2 regions of the Nocardiopsis nanhaiensis genome follow, and region 1 is predicted to be linked to the other one. Evidence: riboswitches for the same ligand, from Rfam matches in the RefSeq annotation. Region 1 holds a riboswitch; the other holds the start of a gene.
The links. Region 1 has a riboswitch for cobalamin ahead of ACYVD1_RS01090 (VWA domain-containing protein). Riboswitches for the same ligand answer to the same signal wherever they lie in the genome.
Positions count from the first base shown of each region.

Region 2: it holds a riboswitch for cobalamin, as region 1 does, so the genes downstream of both, metE (5-methyltetrahydropteroyltriglutamate--homocysteine S-methyltransferase) here and ACYVD1_RS01090 (VWA domain-containing protein) in region 1, are expected to answer to the same signal.

Region 1 covers NZ_BAAGZJ010000002.1:34,274-44,629, forward strand. The annotation lists gene ACYVD1_RS01090 (VWA domain-containing protein) at 1-1,846, opposite strand, end outside; cobalamin riboswitch at 1,892-2,025, opposite strand; gene cbiE (precorrin-6y C5,15-methyltransferase (decarboxylating) subunit CbiE) at 2,068-3,300, shown strand; gene ACYVD1_RS01100 (cobalt-precorrin-4/precorrin-4 C(11)-methyltransferase) at 3,297-4,046, opposite strand; gene ACYVD1_RS01105 (precorrin-2 C(20)-methyltransferase) at 4,043-5,569, opposite strand; gene ACYVD1_RS01110 (precorrin-8X methylmutase) at 5,566-6,231, opposite strand; gene ACYVD1_RS01115 (nitrite reductase) at 6,237-7,190, opposite strand; gene ACYVD1_RS01120 (hypothetical protein) at 7,700-9,451, shown strand; gene ACYVD1_RS01125 (hypothetical protein) at 9,797-10,024, shown strand; gene ACYVD1_RS01130 (TetR/AcrR family transcriptional regulator) at 10,075-10,356, opposite strand, start outside.
Region 2 covers NZ_BAAGZJ010000039.1:4,142-14,497, reverse strand. The annotation lists gene metE (5-methyltetrahydropteroyltriglutamate--homocysteine S-methyltransferase) at 30-2,306, opposite strand; cobalamin riboswitch at 2,463-2,647, opposite strand; gene ACYVD1_RS19080 (polysaccharide deacetylase family protein) at 2,916-4,481, shown strand; gene ACYVD1_RS19075 (polysaccharide deacetylase family protein) at 4,611-6,170, shown strand; gene ACYVD1_RS19070 (quinone-dependent dihydroorotate dehydrogenase) at 6,323-7,462, opposite strand; gene ACYVD1_RS19065 (proteasome assembly chaperone family protein) at 7,459-8,382, opposite strand; gene ACYVD1_RS19060 (GlxA family transcriptional regulator) at 8,560-9,570, opposite strand; gene ACYVD1_RS19055 (hypothetical protein) at 9,835-10,356, shown strand, end outside.

The sequences.
Region 1 (10,356 bases):
GCCGCTGTTCGCGCCGCAGCACCCGGTCGGCCTCCAGCAACCCCTCCGCCAACGGCGTCCGGCCGCCCGCGGGCACGTCCTCCAGCCGGGCCGCGGCCACGTCCACCGAATGTGTCGGCGGCAGCACCAGCTCGGCCCGCTGCGCGCGGAAGGTGATGAGCCCGACCTTGTCGCGGCGCCGGTAGGCGTCCAGGAGCAGGGACAGGATCGCGGTCTTGACCTCGCCCATGCGTTTGCGTGCCGCCATCGATCCGGACGCGTCCACGCAGAACAGGATCAGGTTGCTCTCCTGGCCCTCGCGCACCGCCATCCGCAGGTCCTGCGGACGGATACGCACCCCGTCGCCGTCCCTGGGACCGGACGCCGCGGCGCGCACGGTCTCCACCAGGTGAAGCGATGATCCGGAACCGGCACCGGGCCGCGTGGCGCCGATCCGGCGGCCGCGCCGGCCCACCGCCCGGCTCCGCTTGCCGTCGGCGCCCTGGCCCGCCCCGCGCACGGTGAGTTTGCGGGCGCGGTAGGGGGCCGTGGATCCGACCGTGCTCGTGGCCTTCTCCGACGAGGGGGGCGGGGTGCCGCCGTCCTCGGAATCCTCACTGGGGTCCCGCGGGGCGTCCGTGTTCGGGGGTACGTCGGTCTCCTGGGCCTCGCCGGTCTCCTCCGAGGCGTTCTCCGGGCCCTGGGTGTCGGGGCCCGCCCCCTCGGGCCCCGTGTCCTCCGGGGACTGTTCCGGCGGGTCGGGGGCCTGCGAAGGGTCCGTGGTCTCTGGGGAGTCCGAGGAATCCGGCGGCTGCGGCGGGTCCGGCGGCGGTTCCTCGTCACCCAGGATCCGGTCGAGCAGCTCCTCGTCCAGTCCCGGTGCGTCGAAGGGGTTGCGACGGCGCCGGTGCGGCAGCGTCAGCAGGGCCGCGCGGCGGATGTCGGCGCGCGTGACCGTCTCGCGCCCCGCCCAGGCGGCGTGCGCCACTGCTGCGCGGGAGGTCACGATGTCGGCCCGCAGCCCGTCCACCTCGAAGGCCGAACACACCTCGGCGATCTTCAGCAGCGCCGCCTCCGACAGGTGCACCCGCTCCAGCGCGCTGCGCGCCTTCGCGATGCGGTCGGCGAGGGCCTCCTCGGCGTCGTGGTACCTGGCGGCGAACCCCGCGGAATCGCTGTCGTAGGCCAGCCGCCGACGCACCACCTCGGCCCGTGCGGCGGGGTCGGTCGGCGCCGTCACCTCGACGGTCAGCCCGAACCGGTCCAGGAGTTGGGGCCGCAGCTCGCCCTCCTCCGGGTTCATGGTTCCGATGAGCAGGAACCGGGCCGCGTGTTCCACGGAGAACCCGTCGCGCTCCACCGTCACCCGGCCGGTCGCGGCGGAGTCCAGGAGCAGGTCGACGAGGTGGTCGTGGAGTAGATTCACCTCGTCCACGTACAGGAGTCCGCGATGGGCCCGCGCCAGCAACCCCGGCTCGTAGGCGACCTTTCCGTGCGTAAGCGCCTGCTCCAAGTGCAGCGATCCCAGCACCCGGTCCTCGGTGGCGCCGACGGGCAGGTCGACCAAGCGGACCGGTCGGCTCTCCACGGCGGTCTCGGCGCCGAAGGGGCCGTCGGGGGACTGCTGTCCGGAGTCGGCGGGGTCCACGGAGAAACGGTCGCCCCGGTACACCTCGACCGGGGGCAGGAGTGAGGCGAGCGCGCGCACGGCGGTGGACTTCGCGGTGCCCTTCTGTCCGCGCACCAGCACCCCTCCGATCTCGGGGGACACGCTGGTGAGGACGAGCGCCAGCCCCAGGTCGTCGAGCTGCTCGGTGTCACACCCCACGATCGCGGAGAAGGGGTAGTGCGCAGGCCGCTGAGGCATAGTGAGGCTCCCGCTCGTGTTCGCCGTCGGTAAGGGGCGGGCGCGAGGCCGGTCTTCGGACTTGCCGGGTCCCCGTGTTCGGGGCCCGGTTCACCGCAGCGGGCCTGTGCCGGACTCTCACCGGTCTTCCCAGATTCTCCCCAGCCTCCGTAGCCGCCGTTTCCGACGGTTGGGGACCCGGGGCACCTCGTGCCTGTGCACGCCACGATAACGTCACAGCCATGACGGTCGACAAGCGCCCTCCGCCCCGCCCCGGGATCACCGTTGTCGGGGTCGGCGCCGAGGGTTGGGAAGGGCTCCCGGAGCGGGCGCGCCGGCTCGTCCTGGACGCGGACACGGTCCTGGGCGGGCGCCGACACCTGGCGATGCTCCCGGAGCGCCCCGGGCAGCAGCGGGAACCGTGGCCGTCACCCCTGCGCGAAGGGCTGCCGTCCCTGCTGTCGTCGCTCGGGGACGGCAGGGTGGTCGCCCTCGCTTCCGGTGACCCCTTCGTCTCCGGTATCGGCACCACCCTCGTCGATGTGCTCGGTGCCGGCGCGGTGCGGGTGGAGCCTGCGGTGTCCTCGGTCGCCCTGGCGCGCGCCCGCATGAACTGGCCCGCGGAACGGTGCACGGTCGTGAGCCTGGTCGGGCGCGACCCCCGCTTGGTGCTGCGCCACCTGGGGCCGCGGCGCCGCCTGCTGGTCCTTTCCTCGGGACCGTCGACCCCCGCGCAGGTCGCCGTTCTGCTGACCGGCGCCGGGCACCCCGCATGCCGGATAACCGTGCTCGGCGACCTGGGGGCCGCGGACGAGTCCCGCTGGGAGGGCACCGCCGAGGCCTGGTGCGCCTCGCCTCCGGCGGAGGTTCCGGCCCTGCACATGCTCGCGCTGGAGACCGTCGACCCGGTCGGGTACGGCCTGTTCCCCGGCCTGCCCGACGACGCCTTCGAACACGACGGCCAACTCACCAAACGCGACCTGCGGGTCTCGGCGCTGGCCCGCTTGGCGCCCTCGCCGGGTCAGCACCTGTGGGACGTCGGTGCGGGCGCGGGTTCGGTCGGTGTCGAATGGATGCGCGCCGACCCGACCTGCACGGCCACCGCGGTCGAGTCCGGGGCCGAGCGCGCCGTGCGGATCGGGCGCAACGCCGGCACGCTCGGGGTACCCGGGCTGGAGGTGGTGCACGGGCGCGCGCCGGAGGCTTTGAAGGGGTTGCCCTCCCCCGACGCCGTCTTCGTCGGCGGGGGAGCCACCCGCCCGGGGGTGCTCGAGGCCTGTTTGGAGGCGTTGTCACCGGGCGGGCGGATCGTCGTCCACGGGGTGACTCTGGAGACCGAACACCTGCTCGCCGACGCCTACCGTGCCCGCGGCGGGGAACTGACCCGGACCGCGGTGGAGACCACCGCACCCGTCGGCACGTTCACGGGATGGACCCCGGCCCGCACCGTCACGCAGTGGTCCCTGACACTCTAGGTACCGCCACGGGGGCGCTCGGGGTCGTACAGGAACGACTCGCCCCCCTCCCCTGGTGTCAACGCGCGCCCCACGAGGATCACCGCGGCCTGGCGGAACCCCGCCTCCTCCACCGCGTCCGCGATGTCGCCGACGGTCCCGTGCAGCACCGCCTCCTCCGGCCCGCCGACCCGGTGTGCGACCACGACCGGGCAGTCCGCCCCGTACTCCGGTTCGATCCGTTCCATGAGCTCTCGCACCCGCCGGATCGCCAGGTGCAGCACCAACGTCGCCCGGGTCGCCGCGAACGCCTCCAGCGACTCCGTCTCCGGCATCGCGCTCGACCGCGACTGGGTCCGGGTCAGCACCACCGACTGCGACACCAGCGGCACGGTCAGCTCACGTCCCACCAGCGCCGAAGCGGCCGCGAAGGCGGGCACCCCGGGCGTGACGTCCCACGGCACGCCGCGCGCGTCGAGCCGCCGGGTCTGCTCCGACAGCGCCGAGTACACCGACGGATCCCCGGACGTCAGCCGCACCACCGCCAGACCCCCCGTGTGCGCGGCGACGAGGCGTTCGGTGATGCGGTCCAGGTCCAGGCCCTGGGTGTCGACCAGCTCCGCGCCGGGTGCACAGTGGTCCAGGACCCCCGGGTCCAGGTACGTGCCCGGGTAGAGCACCACGTCCGCCGCTGCGAGCATGCGCGTGGCGCGTACCGTCAACAGGTCGGCGGCACCGGGCCCGGAGCCCACGAAGTGCACGGTCACTGCCGCGCCTCCTGCTCCACCCACCGCGGGGTCCACACACGTCCGGCTTCGGAGACCCGGGTCCCGGACGCGCCGACGATCAGCAGGCACCGCATGTCCACCGTTGCCGGATCCAGGTCACCCAACGTCGTCACCTCCAGGGATTCGCCCTCCCGGCCCACGCTCCGGCCCACGACCACGACCGTCTCCGGCGCGCGGTGCTCCAACAGGACCCGGCGTGCGGTGGCGATCTGTTCGGTCCGGGACCGTGAGGCCGGGTTGTAGACCGCAAGCGCCAGGTCGGCCCCGGCCACCGCACGAAGCCGGCGTTCGATGACCTCCCACGGCTTGAGCCGGTCGGACAGGCTCATGACCGCGAAGTCCCCGCCGACCGGGGCACCCGCACGCGCCGCCACGGCCTGGACGGCGCTCACCCCGGGCAGCACCCGGACCGGTACGTCCCGGTAGTCGGGGTTCTCGGCCGCCTCGAACACGGCCGTGGCCATCCCGAAGACCCCCGCGTCCCCGCCGGAGACCACCGCGACCCGTTCCCCCTTCCGAGCCAGGTCGAGGGCGAGGCGGGCCCGGTCGAGTTCCACGGTGTTGCCGGAGGAGTGCCGGGTGAGCCCGGCACGCTGCGGTACCCGGTCGACATAGGCGCCGTACCCCACCACGTGGTCCACCTCGGCCAGCGCGGCGGACGCCTCGGCGGTGAGCCAGTGGTCCGGTCCCGGCCCCAGGCCGACGACCAGGAGTTCCGCGGCCGGCTCGGCAGCCTCGGGCACGGCTTGCGGGGCGGTCCGGCCGGTGCGGGACCGTGTTCCGTTCCGGCTGTCCCCGGTCACCAGGATCAGCGAGAAGTAGGGGACCGTCGCCGGGTCGACCTCCGCGACCGGCATCCGGCGCTCCTCCTCCATCGACGCCCGCTCCACGTACACCGCGTGCTCCAGACGCCCGGCCGCCTCCAGTGCCCGCCGGACCGCCGGGAACGTGCGCCCCAGCTTCATGACCACGGCCGCGTCGGTGCCGGCCAGGCGCCGGGCCAGCTCCGGTTCGGGCAGGGTCCCCGGAAGCACCGTGAGTACGTCGGTCTGCCGGGCCAATGGGGACTCCGCGGCCGAGGCGGCGGCCGCGAACGCGGGGATACCCGGAACGATCTCGGTCGGGTACCGATCCGAGAGCCGGTCGTGCATGTACATGTACGAGCCGTAGAACAGCGGGTCGCCCTCGGACAGCAGCACGACGTCCCGCCCGGCGTCCAGGTGCGCGGCCAGGCGCTGCGCGGAACGTGCGTAGAAGTCCGCGAGCGCGCCCGTGTACCCGCCCGGGTGGTCGGTCGTACCGGTCGTCACCGGGTAGGTGAGCTCCTCCTCGATCGCCGTGTCCGGGACGAGTTCGGCGGCGATCCGGCGGGCGTTCGAGCGTTTGCCCGCGCCGGCGTGGTAGGCGACGACGTCGGCGGCGGAAATGAGCCGGGCGGCCTTGAGCGTGATGAGTTCGGGGTCCCCGGGGCCTACGCCGACACCGTGGAAACGGCCGGTCACTCCTCCTCCTTGGCAAGTGCGTTCAGGGCCGACGAGGTCATCGCGGACCCTCCGCGACGGCCGAGGGCGGTCACGAAGGGGACGTCGATGCCGTGCCGGTCGGCCAGCTCGGTCAGGGCCTGCTTGGACTCCGCAGCGCCGACGAACCCGACGGGGCAGCCGACGATCGCGGCAGGGCGCGGGGCGCCGTCGATCAGCATCTCCAGCAGGTGGAACAGCGCGGTGGGCGCGTTGCCCACGGCCACTACGGCGCCCTCAAGCTCCGGTTCCCACAGGGACACGGCGGCCGCGGACCGGGTGGTGCCCCAGTCCCGCGCGAGGCCGGGAACCCGCGGGTCGGACAGCAGGCACCGCACCTCGTTCTCGGCGGGCAGCCGCGCGCGGGTGACGCCCGCCGCCACCATGCCCGCGTCGCACAGGATCGGCGCGCCCGAGCCCAGCGCTTTCCGGGCCGAGGAGAGCAGACCGGGGTGGACCACCAGGTCCGCGGCGAGGTCGACCTGGCCGGTGCCGTGGATCATGCGCACCGCGAGCCGTTCGGCGTCCGGCGGCAGGTGCCCCAGCGAGGCTTCTCGCCGGATCGTGGCGAAGGAGTCGGTGTAGATCGCCGGCCCGTCGTCGATGTAGTGATAGTGCCGGTTCGGTCGGTTCAGCCGGTTCAGGGGCGTCAAGAGCTACCTCCGGGGACGGGGACACCGGGGACGAGGACGCCGCGCCACGGGGTCACGACGAGGGTGCCGTGGCCGGTGGCACGGATCTCCTCGGTGAGCGTGTCGGCGGCGGCTCGGTCCAGTCCGGTGCCGTGGACGGGTACGTGCTGCCCTCCCCCTGGCACGGGGCCGTACGGGAGTGAGGGCGCGGGGGGAGGCAGTCGCGGGTCGGGCGGTGCAGGCTCGGTGAGCGGGGCCGGGAGTTCGCTGACGTGCCACGCGGCGCAAGGGCCGTCCCCGCGGTGATCCAGGAACCGGTCGGTGAGCGAGACCAGGGCCTCTGCCGCCTCGTCGAGGGCGACCACCGGGCCCCAGCCGTTCCCGACCCGGATCTGCGCGCGGTGTGCGTCGAGGGCGGCCAGGCCCAGGTCACAGGTGCGTTCCATGAGGTCGCCGCGGCCGTCATCGAGCACGAACAGGAACCGGCCGGGGAGTCCTGCACGGTGCGGGGCCGCGCACAGGAGCCGGTCGAGCTCGGCGGCGACCGGGCGCAGGTCGGCCCGCCCGCTCCAGAGGCCCGAGCCCGGGGAGACCATGACGTTGCGGACCAGTTCGTGGGTGCGCGAGGGGAGGAGCCCCGTGCCCTCGAGCGCGCCGATGACCTCCGGGGCGAGGGTGCCGTCCTCCCCCGGGAGGGCGCGCAGCTGCAGGTTTGCCCGCACGGTGGCCCGGACCCGGCCGTCACCGTACCGTTCCGCGACCCCGACCAGAGCGGTCAGGGCGTCCGCGGAAAGGCGCCCTCCGATGAGCCGGAGCCGGACCAGGAGCCCGTCATCGGCCTCCCACGGTCTGAACGTGCCGGGGCAGCGGTCGCGCCGGTCGCGCGGTCCGGCCGTTCCCGGGGCACGGAGCTCCGTGCTGTCGCTGCCCGGACCGGGTAGGCCCGATGCAGGTCGACCGGTTGGCGGCATGGACGTCCTTCGTGTCAGGGGGCTGCTCCGCGTGGCCCGGGGGTGACCGACGGCTCGTACCGTCGGCGCCAGCAGGTCCTCGAACGCGGGGGCGAGCGGGTACGGACTGCCTGCGCGGTGTCCTCCGCCAGGACGCGCCCGCCCGTCCCCCGCACCGCTGCGGGTCAGACCCGGATCCGATCCGGGTTCACTGGCCCACAAGGTGGAGTCCGACTGGCCTGACGAGGTTACCCGGTCTCCCAAGTGCCGCATCAGGCAGGCCCCAGGCGGCGCCGGGGGCCGAGCCAGCGCACGCGTTCCCGGGGCCGATGCTCAGGTGTGGCCACATCGAGGACGGGAACGTGATCGATCGCATCGCTGGACCCGACCTCGCTGCGCTCAACAGCCAGGCGGTCCACCAGGACCCTGTCAGCAGGACATTCCTGACATAGGCCACGGCTATCGGCGTTTGCCCGGTGCGGCCCGCCCCGTTTCTCTAGGGTCGCTCGGAAAGATCCCGAGGAGCCCTGATGCCCGACACCCCCGAGCAGCCCCTCCCCCGCTCCCCCTACCGGAACCTGGTCCTGCTCGCTCTACTCACCCTCTCCGGCAGCAGGGAACCGCACGGTCTGCTGGAACACTCCCACCGGCTCGTGACCGGCGCGCTTCCGAGGGGACGGCGCCACCCCCGGCCACACGACTACCCGCGCGTCCGCCGCCGGGTCCTGCGGCGAGCACTCCTCCCCCGCGGCTGGCACCCCCGTGGCCGGGCGGGCCTGCGGGTCTCACCCCTCGACGGGGTGGGGGCCGAGGCCCGCGCCTTGGAGGCGCTGGCAGGCCTGGATTCGGCGGACCGCGCCGCCTATGCCCTCCTGAAGGTGGAGGGCCTGGACACCCAGCAGGCCAGCGAAGTCCTCTCCGCCGCAGGGATCCGCGACGCGGCGACCGCCGTGGAGCGTGCCCAGCGGGTACTGGAGCCACCGCACCTGCCCGACCCCACGGTCGTGCGGGTCAGCGGCCGGGGTGCCCTGGTGCACCGCCGGGGCCTGGCCGCCGCCGCGGGTCTCCTGCTCTTTGGGGCAAGCGCCCTCGGCCTGGCCACCGCCGGGCCCGACGGCGGCGTCGTCGTCCCCACGGTCGCCGCGCCTCCGGCTCAGCTCTCCGAACCGACCGCGCCCGACACGTGGCGGAAGAGCTTCCGACTGGACCTGACCGCCTGGCACCCCCGAGGCGACGCAGCCGATGACGGGGACCTCACCCAGCGGGCCCTGGCGGCCTGGATCGAGCAGGAGGGCCAAGCCGGCTCCGACACTCCGGACTCACCCGCGCTGCTGTTCGCCGGCGATGTGGCCGACAGCGACGTCGTGCTCCTGCACGACGGCCCCAGGGTCGCCCGCTATACCCACCAGGACGGCGACGAGCGGGTGGAGGTGTTCGCCGAACCCGGCAACGGAGTGGCCAACTGGCCCGCGCTGCGCCTGGCCGATACCGAAGAGGGCACCCACTACCTCTTGCCCCCGTGGATCGTCGAGGCCGACACCGCACCGCTCGGTGAGGACGGCGCCGACTGGTCCCCGATCGAACACGAGGACGGTGTCACCGAGGCCCTGTCCACCGGGGAGCACTGCGACGTGGGGCCCGTCCTGCGCCTGCGTGCTCCCGAAGTGGCGCACGGCGAGCCGTACACGGCGATCGACCTGGGCGGGCTGGACACCGCCCACCTCGGGTACATGCCGCCCCCGCCCGCCGACATCCGCAGGCTCGGTCCGCATGAGGTGCTCGGCCCGGAACAGGGCTTCGACCTGTGGGGCGAGCTGGCCTGCGCCGGTGACCCGCCCGAGGACCCGATACGCACCGCGACCGCCTGGGAGTTCGCCGTCCAGGACCTGCCCGGCGGCGGAACCGGCCGCTGGTCGTGTGTGCGGTTCGGCGGGCACGACGGCGGGGGCCTGGCCCGCGCGGTCCTGGTCGCCGAGACCGACGACGGAACCGAGGCCACCGTGGCCGGGGAACGAGAGGGCGGGTGGGACTGCAGCAACCTCAACCGCCAGGTGGTGGCCGGCACCTGGTGGCAGGACCCCGACGACCGGTGGAACTACCTGGCCGCCGGTTCCCGCGAGACCGCCGCCCTCACCGCGGAGGGCGGGGCCGACGGGTCCAGTGAGGACGGCGAGACGGTGCTGGAGGTCGAGGGACCGGTGGCCGAGGCCCACCCGGCGGACGAGGTCGACCTCAGCGCCGTGGACGTCCACGGTGACGAGATGACCGTGCTGGCCCGCTGAGACCAGCACCCCTAAGGCGTGCGCCCCGAGGTTCGCGCCTCTGACGCGGACATCCCCAAGGCGAGAAAATCCCAGCACGGCACCCGTCGGCACGGATCCGGCCGCATCCCCCTCCGATGGCCGGATCCGGTCACCCACACATGAAAATGCACGTGCAGGTGCACCGCCGGTGACATCTTTGGGAAGGTATCCCTACACCCCGACGGGGAAACCGGGGGGACGGACGGAGCGGGAATTCCAGGTCGGGTCCGCCTTATCACGGAACCTCCCGTGTTCCCGCCGCACCGCTCTCCCGGTCGCGGGCCGAATCCGCTGTCGGCCCAGGGCCGTAGTTAGGGTAAACGCATGTCGATATGGGCGCGGGCAGACCGCACCGGCAGGGTCGGGGAAGCCCTCACCATGCTGGAGGGACAGGGGATCATCGACGGTCTGGAGATCCTCCCCGCCGAAACCAAGCCCTTCCGGGTGCGCATCCCCGCCGGGATCATCCACATGGACGAAGACGAGGCCTCGATGTTCGCCTTCGGAGCGGTCGTGGGCTCCTTCGGCAGAGCCGCGCGCCAGCACGCTTGACCCCGTCTCTCCTCCCAAGGCGGGGCCGCCCGAAGCGGACTCAGGCGCCGCTAATGGCGGCCCATGGTGCGCAGGATCGCGTCCAGCAGGAGGTCCCGGACCATCGTGCGGTGCTCGGCGTCGTGTTCGACGGTCAGCTCGCTGTTGAGCGTGGACAGGCACATCCCCACCGTCATCTCCGCCAGCGGCAGCGCCGGCCGCCCGTCCTTGGGGAGCTCCTCCACGAACCGGGCCACCTCGATCGCCTCGCGCACCGCCTCGATCCACGGTTCGATCCGTTCACGCCACCACTGGCGCTGCGGTCCCGGCTCCGCGCCCAGACCCGATGCGGC
Region 2 (10,356 bases), on a different contig from region 1:
ACCGGGCGCGGTTGAGCACCTAAGGCGCCCTAGAGGTCAGCTCGCACGCGGCGGACCGCCTCGACCATGTTGCGCAGGGCCTGCTCGGTCTCGGCGTAACCGCGCGTCTTCAGACCGCAGTCCGGGTTGGCCCACAGGTTCCCGGCATCGACGTGCGCCGCCGCCAGGCGCAGTGAACCCTCGATCTCGTCCACCGAGGGCACCCGAGGCGAGTGGATGTCGTAGACGCCCGGGCCGATTCCGCGCTTGTAGCCGCGCCGCCCCAGCTCCTCGACCAGCTCCATCCGTGAACGGGCCGCTTCGACGCTGGTGACGTCGGCGTCGAGCGCCTCGATACCGCCGACGATCTGGTTGAACTCCGAGTAGCACATGTGCGTGTGGATGGTTGTGCTTCCCGCGACCCCCGAAGTGGCCAGTCGGAAGGAGTTGACCGCCCAGTCGAGGTACGCCTGCCGCTGCTCGTCGCGCAGCGGCAGGAGCTCGCGCAGGGCGGCCTCATCCACCTGGATGTGGCGGATACCCGCGCGCTCCAGGTCGGCGACCTCGTCACGCAGGGCCAGACCGACCTGGCGGGCGGTCTCCCCGAGCGGCTGGTCGGTGCGGACGAACGACCAGGCGAGCATGGTGACCGGACCGGTCAGCATGCCCTTGACCGGTTTGTCGGTGCGCGACTGGGCGTAGGTGATCCACTCGACCGTCATCGGCTCAGGGCGCGAGACGTCACCGAACAGGATCGGCGGACGCACGCAGCGCGAACCGTAGGACTGCACCCAGCCGTTCAGCGTGGTGGCGTAGCCCTCCAGCTGCTCCGCGAAGTACTGGACCATGTCGTTGCGCTCGGGCTCACCGTGGACGAGGACGTCCAGGCCGATGTCCTCCTGGAGCGCGATGACGCGGTCGATCTCCGAACGGAGGACCTGGTGGTACTCCTCCGTGGCCAGCTCGCCGCGGCGGTGCGCGGCACGGGCCCGGCGCAACTCCGGGACCTGTGGGAAGGAACCGATGGTGGTCGTGGTGAGCGTGACCTCGCTGGGCGCCCCGCGGTTCTCGGGACGCTCGTAGGCGTCCTTGCCCAGGGCGTCCAGACGGGCGCGCACCCGGGCGTCGGTGAAGGCCGGGGTCCGGGGCTCGGACGCCCCGAGTTCGGCGTCGCCGCCCTCGGAGAGCACGCGGCCCAGGAGGGCCACCTCCTTGGCCTTCTGCTTGGCGAAGGCCAGGGCCTCGCGCAGCTCGGGCGCGAGTTCGGTCTCGGCGTCCAGGTCGATGGGGACATGGAGCAGAGAGCAGGAGGTGCTCACCGTGAGCTCGTCGCTGAAGCCCAGCAGGGTGCCGAGTTCGGCGGCGGTGGCGGGCAGGTCGGCGCGCCAGACGTTGCGGCCGTCCACGACACCCGCGACCAGGCGGGTGGCCCCCAGACCGGAGACCGCGGTGAGGTCCGCGACTCCTTCGCCGTCGGTGACCAGGTCCAGGCCGACCGCATCCACCGGCGACTCCTTGAGCACGCGCAGGGCGGCGGAGCCGATGGAGCCGAAGTAGGCGGAGACCAGCAGCGAGGGGCGCTCGGTGAGGGCACCCAGGCGCTGGTAGACGCGCTCCAGGTGGCCGACGGCGGCACGGCCCTCGTCGGTGGCCAGGATCGGCTCGTCGAGCTGGACCTCGGTGGCGCCCGCCGCCTTCAGGTCGCCCAGGAGCTTGGTGTAGGCGTCCAGGAGCTGGTCGAGCAGCTCGATGGGCTCCCAGCCCTCGGGGGCGTCGTCGGCGGCCTTGGACAGCAGCAGGAAGGTCAGCGGACCGACCAGCACGGGGCGGGTCTGGAAGCCGGCCCCGGAGGCTTCGCGGAATTCGGCGACGGGCTTGTCACCGACCAGGCGCGGCCTGGTGCTCGGGGAGAGTTCGGGGACGAGGTAGTGGTAGTTGGTGTCGAACCACTTGGTCATCTCCAGCGGAGGGGCCCCCTGCTCACCACGGGCGAGGGCGAAGTAGCGGCGCAGTTGCTCGTCCCGGTCCTCGGCCTGGGCCGGGGAGGTGAAGCGGGACGGCACGAGGTCGAACAGGACCGCCGTGTCCAGCACGTGGTCGTAGTAGGAGAACGTGTTGGAGGGGATGTCGTCCACGCCCGCCTCGCGCAGCTGGGCGTAGACGCCCTTGCGGAGGCCGGCGGCGACAGCGTCGAGCTCCTGGGCGGTGGTGCCGCCCTTCCAGTAGGACTCGCTGGCGCGCTTGAGTTCGCGGTCGGGACCGATGCGCGGGTAACCGTGCACCGTAGAACGAACGGACGGCTGGGAGGCCGCCGAGTTCTTGTCCATGTAGCTTCTCTCCCTCGTCGAAAGCCAGATCCCGGTCGCGAGGTGAGCGAGGACGCGGACACACCGAAACGCGCGCGTCATGCGCGCACGGTCGTCTCCGTCCTCGGCCCTCCCTCGGGGCACGGGACCACCGGCGGCACGGGTGCGCCGCCGGGTGGAGGCAGGTCTTCGGACTCGTGGGCGTTTCCGGCTGTAGAGCCGGGTTTCCTAGCAGTCACCGCTTCCCGGTTTTCCGACTGTTCCGGTCGGTTCACCAGTGCTTATGGCGACGGTCGTTCCCACTCACCGCTGCGGGGCAGTCCCGGATTCGCACCGGGTTCCCTCTCTCGACACGCACCACCCGCCCCGGAGGGCTCCGGGGCGAAAAGTATGGAGCGTGTACCTTCCACGACTGCAAGTATAGGGAGAGCCCCCTCCGCCCTTGTACCCGGCGTGGCCGCCCCCGGCCATGAGCCGAATCCGGAGCCGCGACGCGAAACCCCCGCCGTGTGCCCGGCATCACACCCGACATCAGCGTTACGTGGGAGAGCGCGCCCCCGCCTCCCCCGCGAACGTTCGTCTGACGATGAACGTGGAGAAACACAGGTGAATCAGCAGGACCGCCCGACCATGGCCCCCGACCGCCCCATTCTGACGGTCGTGGTCGCCATGGTCGTCCTACTGGGGCTGGTGTTGTTGGCGACCCGGTCCTCGGGCCCCCTCGTGGAACCGGGCAGTGCCCAGAACACGGCCAACCCGCCCGAGGCCGAGGAGGAACGCCTCCCGGCCACCGGTGAACCGGACGAACTCACGACCGTGGACGCCGACGCCGTCTCCGGCATCGACGAGACCGAGATCGACTACGAGGGCGACAGCGACGTCAGCGTCGCCTACCCCGTGATCCCGAACGCCACGCCGCTGACCGACTTCCTGGACCGCACCCTGACCGCCCAGGTGCACGCCTTCGACGCCGCCAACCCGGGCGCGAGTTCGTTCATGGGCGAATGGGGCCTGACCGCGGCAGAAGAGGGGATCCTCGGTGTTCGGATCACCACCGAGGAGACCGACTCCGAGGAGACCCGCGAGGGCAACAGCACCTTCTGGTACGAGACCGAGACGGGCATGGTCCACGGTTCCACCCACCTGCTCGCCGGACAGGAGGAACTGGACGAGCTCAACGAACAGGTGCGCGAGGCCCTGGCGGACGGCCCCGCCGAGTCCTCCGCCCTGCACCCGATCAGCGCCCTCTACGACTCGGTGGGCTTCAACCCTGACGGTGACCTGGTGGTGGAGTTCGACGCCGGACAGGTCGCCCCAGCCGACGAGGGCCGGATCCACGCCGTGATCGACCGTGACGAGGCCGACGCCCTCCTGTCCGAACTGGGGCTGCGCGTGCGCGAGGCCGCGACCACGGGTGTGCACGAGTTCTCCGTGGACGAGGCCCCCGACACCGACAGGGACGGTTCCGCGGAGGGTGCGCCCGGGGAGCTGGCCCCGCATGAGGAAGCAGTGGACTGTTCCGACCCCGACACCGACTGCGTGGCCCTGACCTACGACGACGGCCCCGGCGGCAGGACCCCCGAGCTGCTGGACGCCCTGGACGAACACGACGCCCGCGCCACCTTCTTCGTGACCGGCCACCCGGTGATGGAGAACCCGTGGATCCTGCGCCGTACCTACGCGGAGGGCCATGAGCTGGCCAACCACACCCTGAGCCACCCGAACCTGACCGAGACCAGCGCGGGGTCGGCCCACGACAACCTGGAGGCGACCCAGGCCCTGGTGTACCGGGAGACCGGCTACACGATGGACCTGATGCGCCCGCCCTACGGCGCCACCGACGACACCGTCGCCGAGGTCACCGAGGACCTCGGGCTGGCGCAGATCATGTGGAGCGTGGACACCAGCGACTGGAAGGACCGCGATGCCGACCTGGTGGCCGAGCGCGCAGTCGACGGCGCCGAGGACGGCGCGATCATCCTCATGCACGACATCCACGACACCACCATCGATGCCTCCGTCGACATCATTCGTGAACTGGACGAACGCGGGTACACCATGGTCACGGTGACCCAGATGCTGGGCACCACCGAGCCCGGCCAGACCTACGACGACGGCCTCCCCGAACCCCCGGAGACGGACGACGAGGAGAACGAGGACGACGCTGAGGAGGATGCCGCGGGCGACGAGGGGTGACTCCCGGTGCGCGATCCCGGCCGGGGCTGTGTCCACATGTGGTCACAGCCCCGGGGCCAGGGGTGTTGTCGCCTATGTTGCTCCCAGCAGCCGTGTGAGCACCCTGTAATGGGACGAGGGAGTCGGGTTTTGTCGTCGAGGAGAGTTGAACCGGACCGGACTGTTCCCCGGTCCCGGGTGGGCCGCCGCCACCCGCTCTGGCCCGGGGCGATGCTGGTGGCGCTGGCCCTGCCCCTGGCCGCGTGTGAGACCGGGGCGGACGGGGGCGACCCGGACCGGCTGACGGTACTGGTGGACGGGGCGGCGGAGGACACCGACGAGGAGGTCACCGAGTGGCGGGGCGACGCGAAGGACTTTCCCGACCACCCCTATGAGCCCGAGGGGGTGGAGATCAGCGTGGCCTACCCGGAGTTGGCGGGCGCGGAGGCGTTCACCGCAGCCCTCGCCGCCCGGGTGGACGGCGAGGTCCAGGACTTCCGCGCTGGCACCCGCGATCCGGTGAGCCTGGACATCGGTTGGGAGCTGGCCGCAGCCGGGGACGGGGTGCTGGGGGTGCGCCTACTGCGCACCGAGGAGGACATGCACGGGCTCCGCGAGGGCTACTCGACCTACTGGTACGACGCAGCGACGGACACGGCGGCCTACTCCACCGAGCTCCTGGCCGGGCAGGAGGAACTGGACGAGCTGAACAGCATCGCCCGCGAGGAGCTAGCCGAGGACGAGGACGTGGACGTCGAAGGCCTGTGGCCGGTGCTGCGGACCTACGACTCGATCGGCTTCAACGACGACGGCGATCTGGTAGTGGAGTTCGACGACGGACACCTGTCCCCCGTCGTCGAGGAGCACGTGCCCGACGCGGAGCCCGGCCGCAAAACCGTGGTGGTCGAGCACGAAGAAGCCGCGCCGCTGCTGTCGGACCTGGGAGAACGGGCCAGGGAGGCCTCCCTCGTGGACGAGCCCGACCTGGACCTGCCGCAGGCCGACGGCGAGGAGGACGCGGCGGACGCGGAAGAGGCCGACACCGACCCGCCCGGCGTCTTCACCGCCGGTGAAGAGGGCGTGGACTGCTACGACGGCGAGACCAAGTGTGTAGCGCTGACCTTCGACGACGGGCCGGCCGAAGCCACACCGCACCTCCTGGACATTCTGGCCGAGGAGGAGGTGACCGCATCGTTCTACCTCAACGGCGGACCGGTCCTCACCCGTCCGGGGGTACTGCGGCGGACCTACGCCCAGGGGCACGAGATCGCCAACCACGGCGACGAGCACGACCCCCTGAACCGGATCGACGACGCCGAGGAGCTGACCGCCCAGGTGGCAGCGGTGAGCGCGATGATCCGTCGGCAGACCGGGTACACGGTGGACCTGTTCCGACCGCCCTTCGGCGCCACCGACGCGGACGTCAACGCAGAGGTCGAGGAACAGGACATGGCGGAGATCATGTGGACGGTGGACAGCCAGGACTGGGACGGGCTGGACCCCGACGAGATCGTGGAGCACGTGCTCACGGAGGTCGACCACGGCGCGGTGGTCCTGCTGCACGACCCCCAGCCCGCCACCCTGGTGGCCGTTCCGGAGATCATCGAAGAGCTCCGGGCCGACGACTTCGAGTTCGTGACCACCACCCAGGCGCTCGGCGGACCCGAGCCCGGCAGGATGTACCCGGACGGCTGGGACGGCGACTGGTAGGCCGCGCAGCGCTCGGCACTGCGGCCGGCGGGGGGTACACCCCCCACCGGCCGCTTCCGGATGGCTCAGAGCGTTTGAGAGTGCCTCGGGGCTGCCGCGGAGCGTGGATGCCGACGCCCCGAAAGTCTGCGGGCGGCCCGGTTGGCGCCCGGTCAGTTGGCGTGCGGGGTCCCCTGCACCACCTTCAGAACCGGCGCCGGGGCGTCGGAGCCGACCGCCTCCTGCACGGAGCTGTAACCCGAGGCGCGGACCAGCCGCGCCAAGCCGCGGTGGATCCGGCGGGGCCACAGCGGGCCGCCGTAGATCAGCCCGGTGTAACCCTGTACCAGGGTGGCACCCGCCCGGATGCGGGCCCACGCGTCACCGGGGGTCTCGATGCCGCCGACCGCGACCAGGGTCACCCGGTCACCCACCTTGGCGCGCAGGCGGCGCAGGACCTCGAGCGAACGCTCCTTGAGCGGGGCGCCCGACAGGCCGCCTGCACCGGCCGCATCGACCTCGGTGCCGGAGGAGTCCAGCCCGGCGCGGGAGATCGTGGTGTTGGTGGCGATGATCCCGTCGAGCCCTTCGGCCAGCGCCAGGTCGGCGACGGCGTCCACGTCCTCGTCGGCCAGGTCCGGTGCGATCTTCACCAGCAGCGGCAGCTCGGAACGGCCCGCCTCGGTGAGAGCGTCGCGGACCGCGGCGACCAGGGGGCGCAGCTGTTCCACACCCTGGAGGTTGCGCAGACCAGGGGTGTTGGGCGAGCTCACGTTGATGACCATGTAGTCGGCGTAGGGCGCCAGCCGCAGGGCGCTCAGCGCGTAGTCGGCGGGAGCCTCGTCCTCGGGGGTCACCTTGGTCTTGCCGATGTTGACCCCGACCACCGGACCACCGCTCTGGTGGTGCAGGCGCTCGGCGACCAGCGCGGAACCCTCGTTGTTGAAACCCATCCGGTTGACGATGGCGCGGTCGGCGACCAGCCGGAACAGGCGCGGCTTCGGGTTTCCGGGCTGGGGCTGAGCGGTGACGGTGCCCACCTCGACGTAACCGAAGCCGAGGGCGGCCAGCCCGCGAGGGCTCTCCGCGTTCTTGTCGAAACCGGCCGCCATGCCCAGCGGACCGGGGAACTCCCGGCCCAGCGCGTGCACGGTCAGCTCGGGTTCCCTCGGACCCAGGACCTTGCCCATCGCCTCGGCGGCGCCGGGGAGGGCGGTCACGCCGCGCAGCGCGGCGAAGCTCAGCTTGTGGACCTTCTCCGCGTCCATGTGGCGCAGGACCGAGCTGAAGAGGATCTGGTAGAACACGGCTATCCGTTTCCGTCGCCCTCGCGCTCTGCGAGGAAGCGTTCGAGTTCCGCGCCGAGTTCGTCGGCGGTGGGCAGGCCCGCGTCGTCCTCGGTCAGCGGGGTGGGCCCACCGTCCTCGTCCGAACGCGAGGACATGATGTCGTCGTACTGGCGTTCCAGGTTGGCCACCACGCGCTGGATCTCCTCGGAGGCGGCGACCTGCTCCTCGATCTCCACGTCCGTGGCCCCGGCGACCTCCTCAAGGCCGCTCGTGGGCATGGCGAGGCCGGTGGCTCCGGCGACGTACTCGGAGGCGGCGATGGCCGCGCGCGGGTACGTGGACTGCGCCAGGTAGCTGGGCACGTGGATGGCGTAGCCGATGAAGTCGTGGCCGCTCTCCCCCAGGCGGAACTCCAGCAGCGAGGACGCGCTGCCGGGTACCTCGACGCGGCCGATCCACGGGGTGTGCCCCGCGACCAGCTCGGGCCGGGTCGAGTGCGGAGTGACCGTGACCGGCCGAGTGTGCGGCACCGCCATGGGGATGCCGTTGACGCTGATGGACAGCGAGACCGCGAACCGGTCGACCAGGTGCTCTGCGGCCGCGACGAAGGCCTCCCACTCACGGTCCGGCTCCGGCCCGTGCAGGACGAGGAAGGGGTTCCCCTCGTCGTCCTGCATCCGGTACAGGGCGAGCTTGGGCGGGGTGTACTCGGTCCAGGTGTTCTCGACGAAGGTCATCGACGGCCTGCGGGAGCGGTAGTCCACCAGGCGGTCGGTATCGAAGCTCGCGACCTCCTCGGCGGTGAACCGTTCGAACAGAGCCTCCGACATCTGGCGGCCCGCGTTACCGGCGTCAACGAAGCCGTCCAGGCAGACGAGCATCGCCAAGCCGGTGACATCGTCGAAGCCGGGATGGAGTTCGTACAGATCTGCGGGGTCACGCACCGGGTCTCGTCTCCAAAGCTGGTCGGGATCACAGGGCGAGCCGCCCACCCTGGCCTGACGGGGAAGTCCGGTACGGCCCCCTTCGGGTTCGGTGCGCCCTGCTTTTCCACAATACCGACCCGGGGTGGGTGGGACCGGCCCCCTACCCCCCAGACGTGACGACGGCCACACCAAAGGTCATGGCGGTGAGTGGTCGGAAAGGTGGTGACTGGACGTCGGGTCCGAGTGCGGGTGCCGGTAGACGGCGCGGAAGCGGGAGGGCGGGGTCCCGTAGTACCCGGCGAACACCTGGCGGAGGGCCTCGGCCGAACCGAACCCGCAGCGGGCGGCCACCTCGGTGACGGAGAGGGCGGTGGACTCCAGCAGATCGGCGGCGGCCTCGGCGCGGGCCCGGCGTACCAAATGGCTGGGCGGGTGTCCGGTGTGGGCGAGGCAGAGACGGTAGAGGTGGCGTGTGCTCACCCCCGCCGCCCGGGCGAGCCCGGTCGCGGAGAGGTCGCCGTCCAGGTGGGTACGGATATGCGCGAGCACGCCGCGCACCAGCGTGTCCTCCGGGTCGAGGGTGGTGAGCACGCTCATCTGCGCTTGGTTTCCGGGGCGCTGGAAGTAGGTGACGAGGATCCGCGAGACTAGGCGGGCCAGGGACGGCCCGTGGTCTTCGGCCACGAAGTCCAGGGTCAGGTCGAGAGCGCTGGTCACCCCGGCCGAGGTCGACACGGCGTCGTCGCGGATGAAGATCGGGGCCGGGTCGACGTTCACCCCGGGGTGGCGTTCGGCCAGCTCGCGGGCGAAGTGCCAGTGGGTGGTGGCACGGCGGCCCTCCAGCAGCCCGGCCGCGGCCAGCACGCTCGACCCCGTGCACACGGAGGCCACCCGCCTGCTCTCCCGGGCCAGGCGACGCACGTGCGCGACCAGGTGCGTGCTCCGCGCCGCCTGCCGGTGCCCCCAGCCCCCCGATACCACCAGGGTGTCGAGCGGCCCGGTGAGGTCCTCGAGCGCCGCCTGGCTCTGCACGGTGAGGCCGGAGGAACAGCGCACCGGGCCGCCGCCCAAGGTCGCGAGGGCCGTCTCGTAGGGCGTCTCGCCGGACAGGAGGTCGTTGGTGGTGGCCAAGGTCGACGTGACCGAGGAGATCTCCAGCATCTCCGCGTCGGCGTAGGCCACCACGACGACCCTGCGTGCAACCATCTCGCCGCTCCCTCGGACGCGCCTGGGCTACGTCGGCCCGGTCCGTTCGGACGGGTTTCCCAGGATTTCGGACCGACTCCAGGCTACGCCTGGCCCCCGGAACCGCACCGGCGAAGTCTGGTGGGCATGGCGTCCATACCCGGTTCACGGAACTCAGGCACACAGAACACCGGCGCTCCTGGTACGGGGGCACCGTCCCCCGCCCCGTCGGCAAAGACCACGGCACCGGCGCCGAGTGCCCCGGACACGCGGAGCGCCACCACAGTGCTACCGGAGCGGTGGTGGCCGACGCTGATCGCCGCCACGGCCGCCGCCCTCACCGTCTCCGGTGTCGGGGACGGCGGGGGCCTGGTCTTCCTCCTGTTCATCCTGCCGGTCATGTACCTGGCCATCGCGGTCCTGGACCGGCCTTGGACCAGCTGGCCGATGGTGGTCTCGGTGGCCGCCCTCTACTTCCTGCTGGAGGGCGCGGGCGTGACGCCCTGGCCGGTCGTTCTCGGCTTGGGGGCCGTGCTGGTCGTGCTCGGGCTGACGGGCGGAGCACTGCGCCGCCCGGGTGTGTTCGCCCTCCAGACCCCGGCGCTGGTGGTGTTCGGAGGCGCCGGGATCCTCGCCCTGGCCGTATCCGCCCAGGTGGCGGTCGCGGTGGTAGCGATCGGCCTGCTCGCGCACGCCGCGTGGGACGCCGTGCACTGGTGGACCCGGAAGGTGATCTCCAAGTCCCTGGCCGAATGCTGCATGGTCTACGACACCGCGGTCGGAGCCGCCATCCTGGTGATCCTCCTA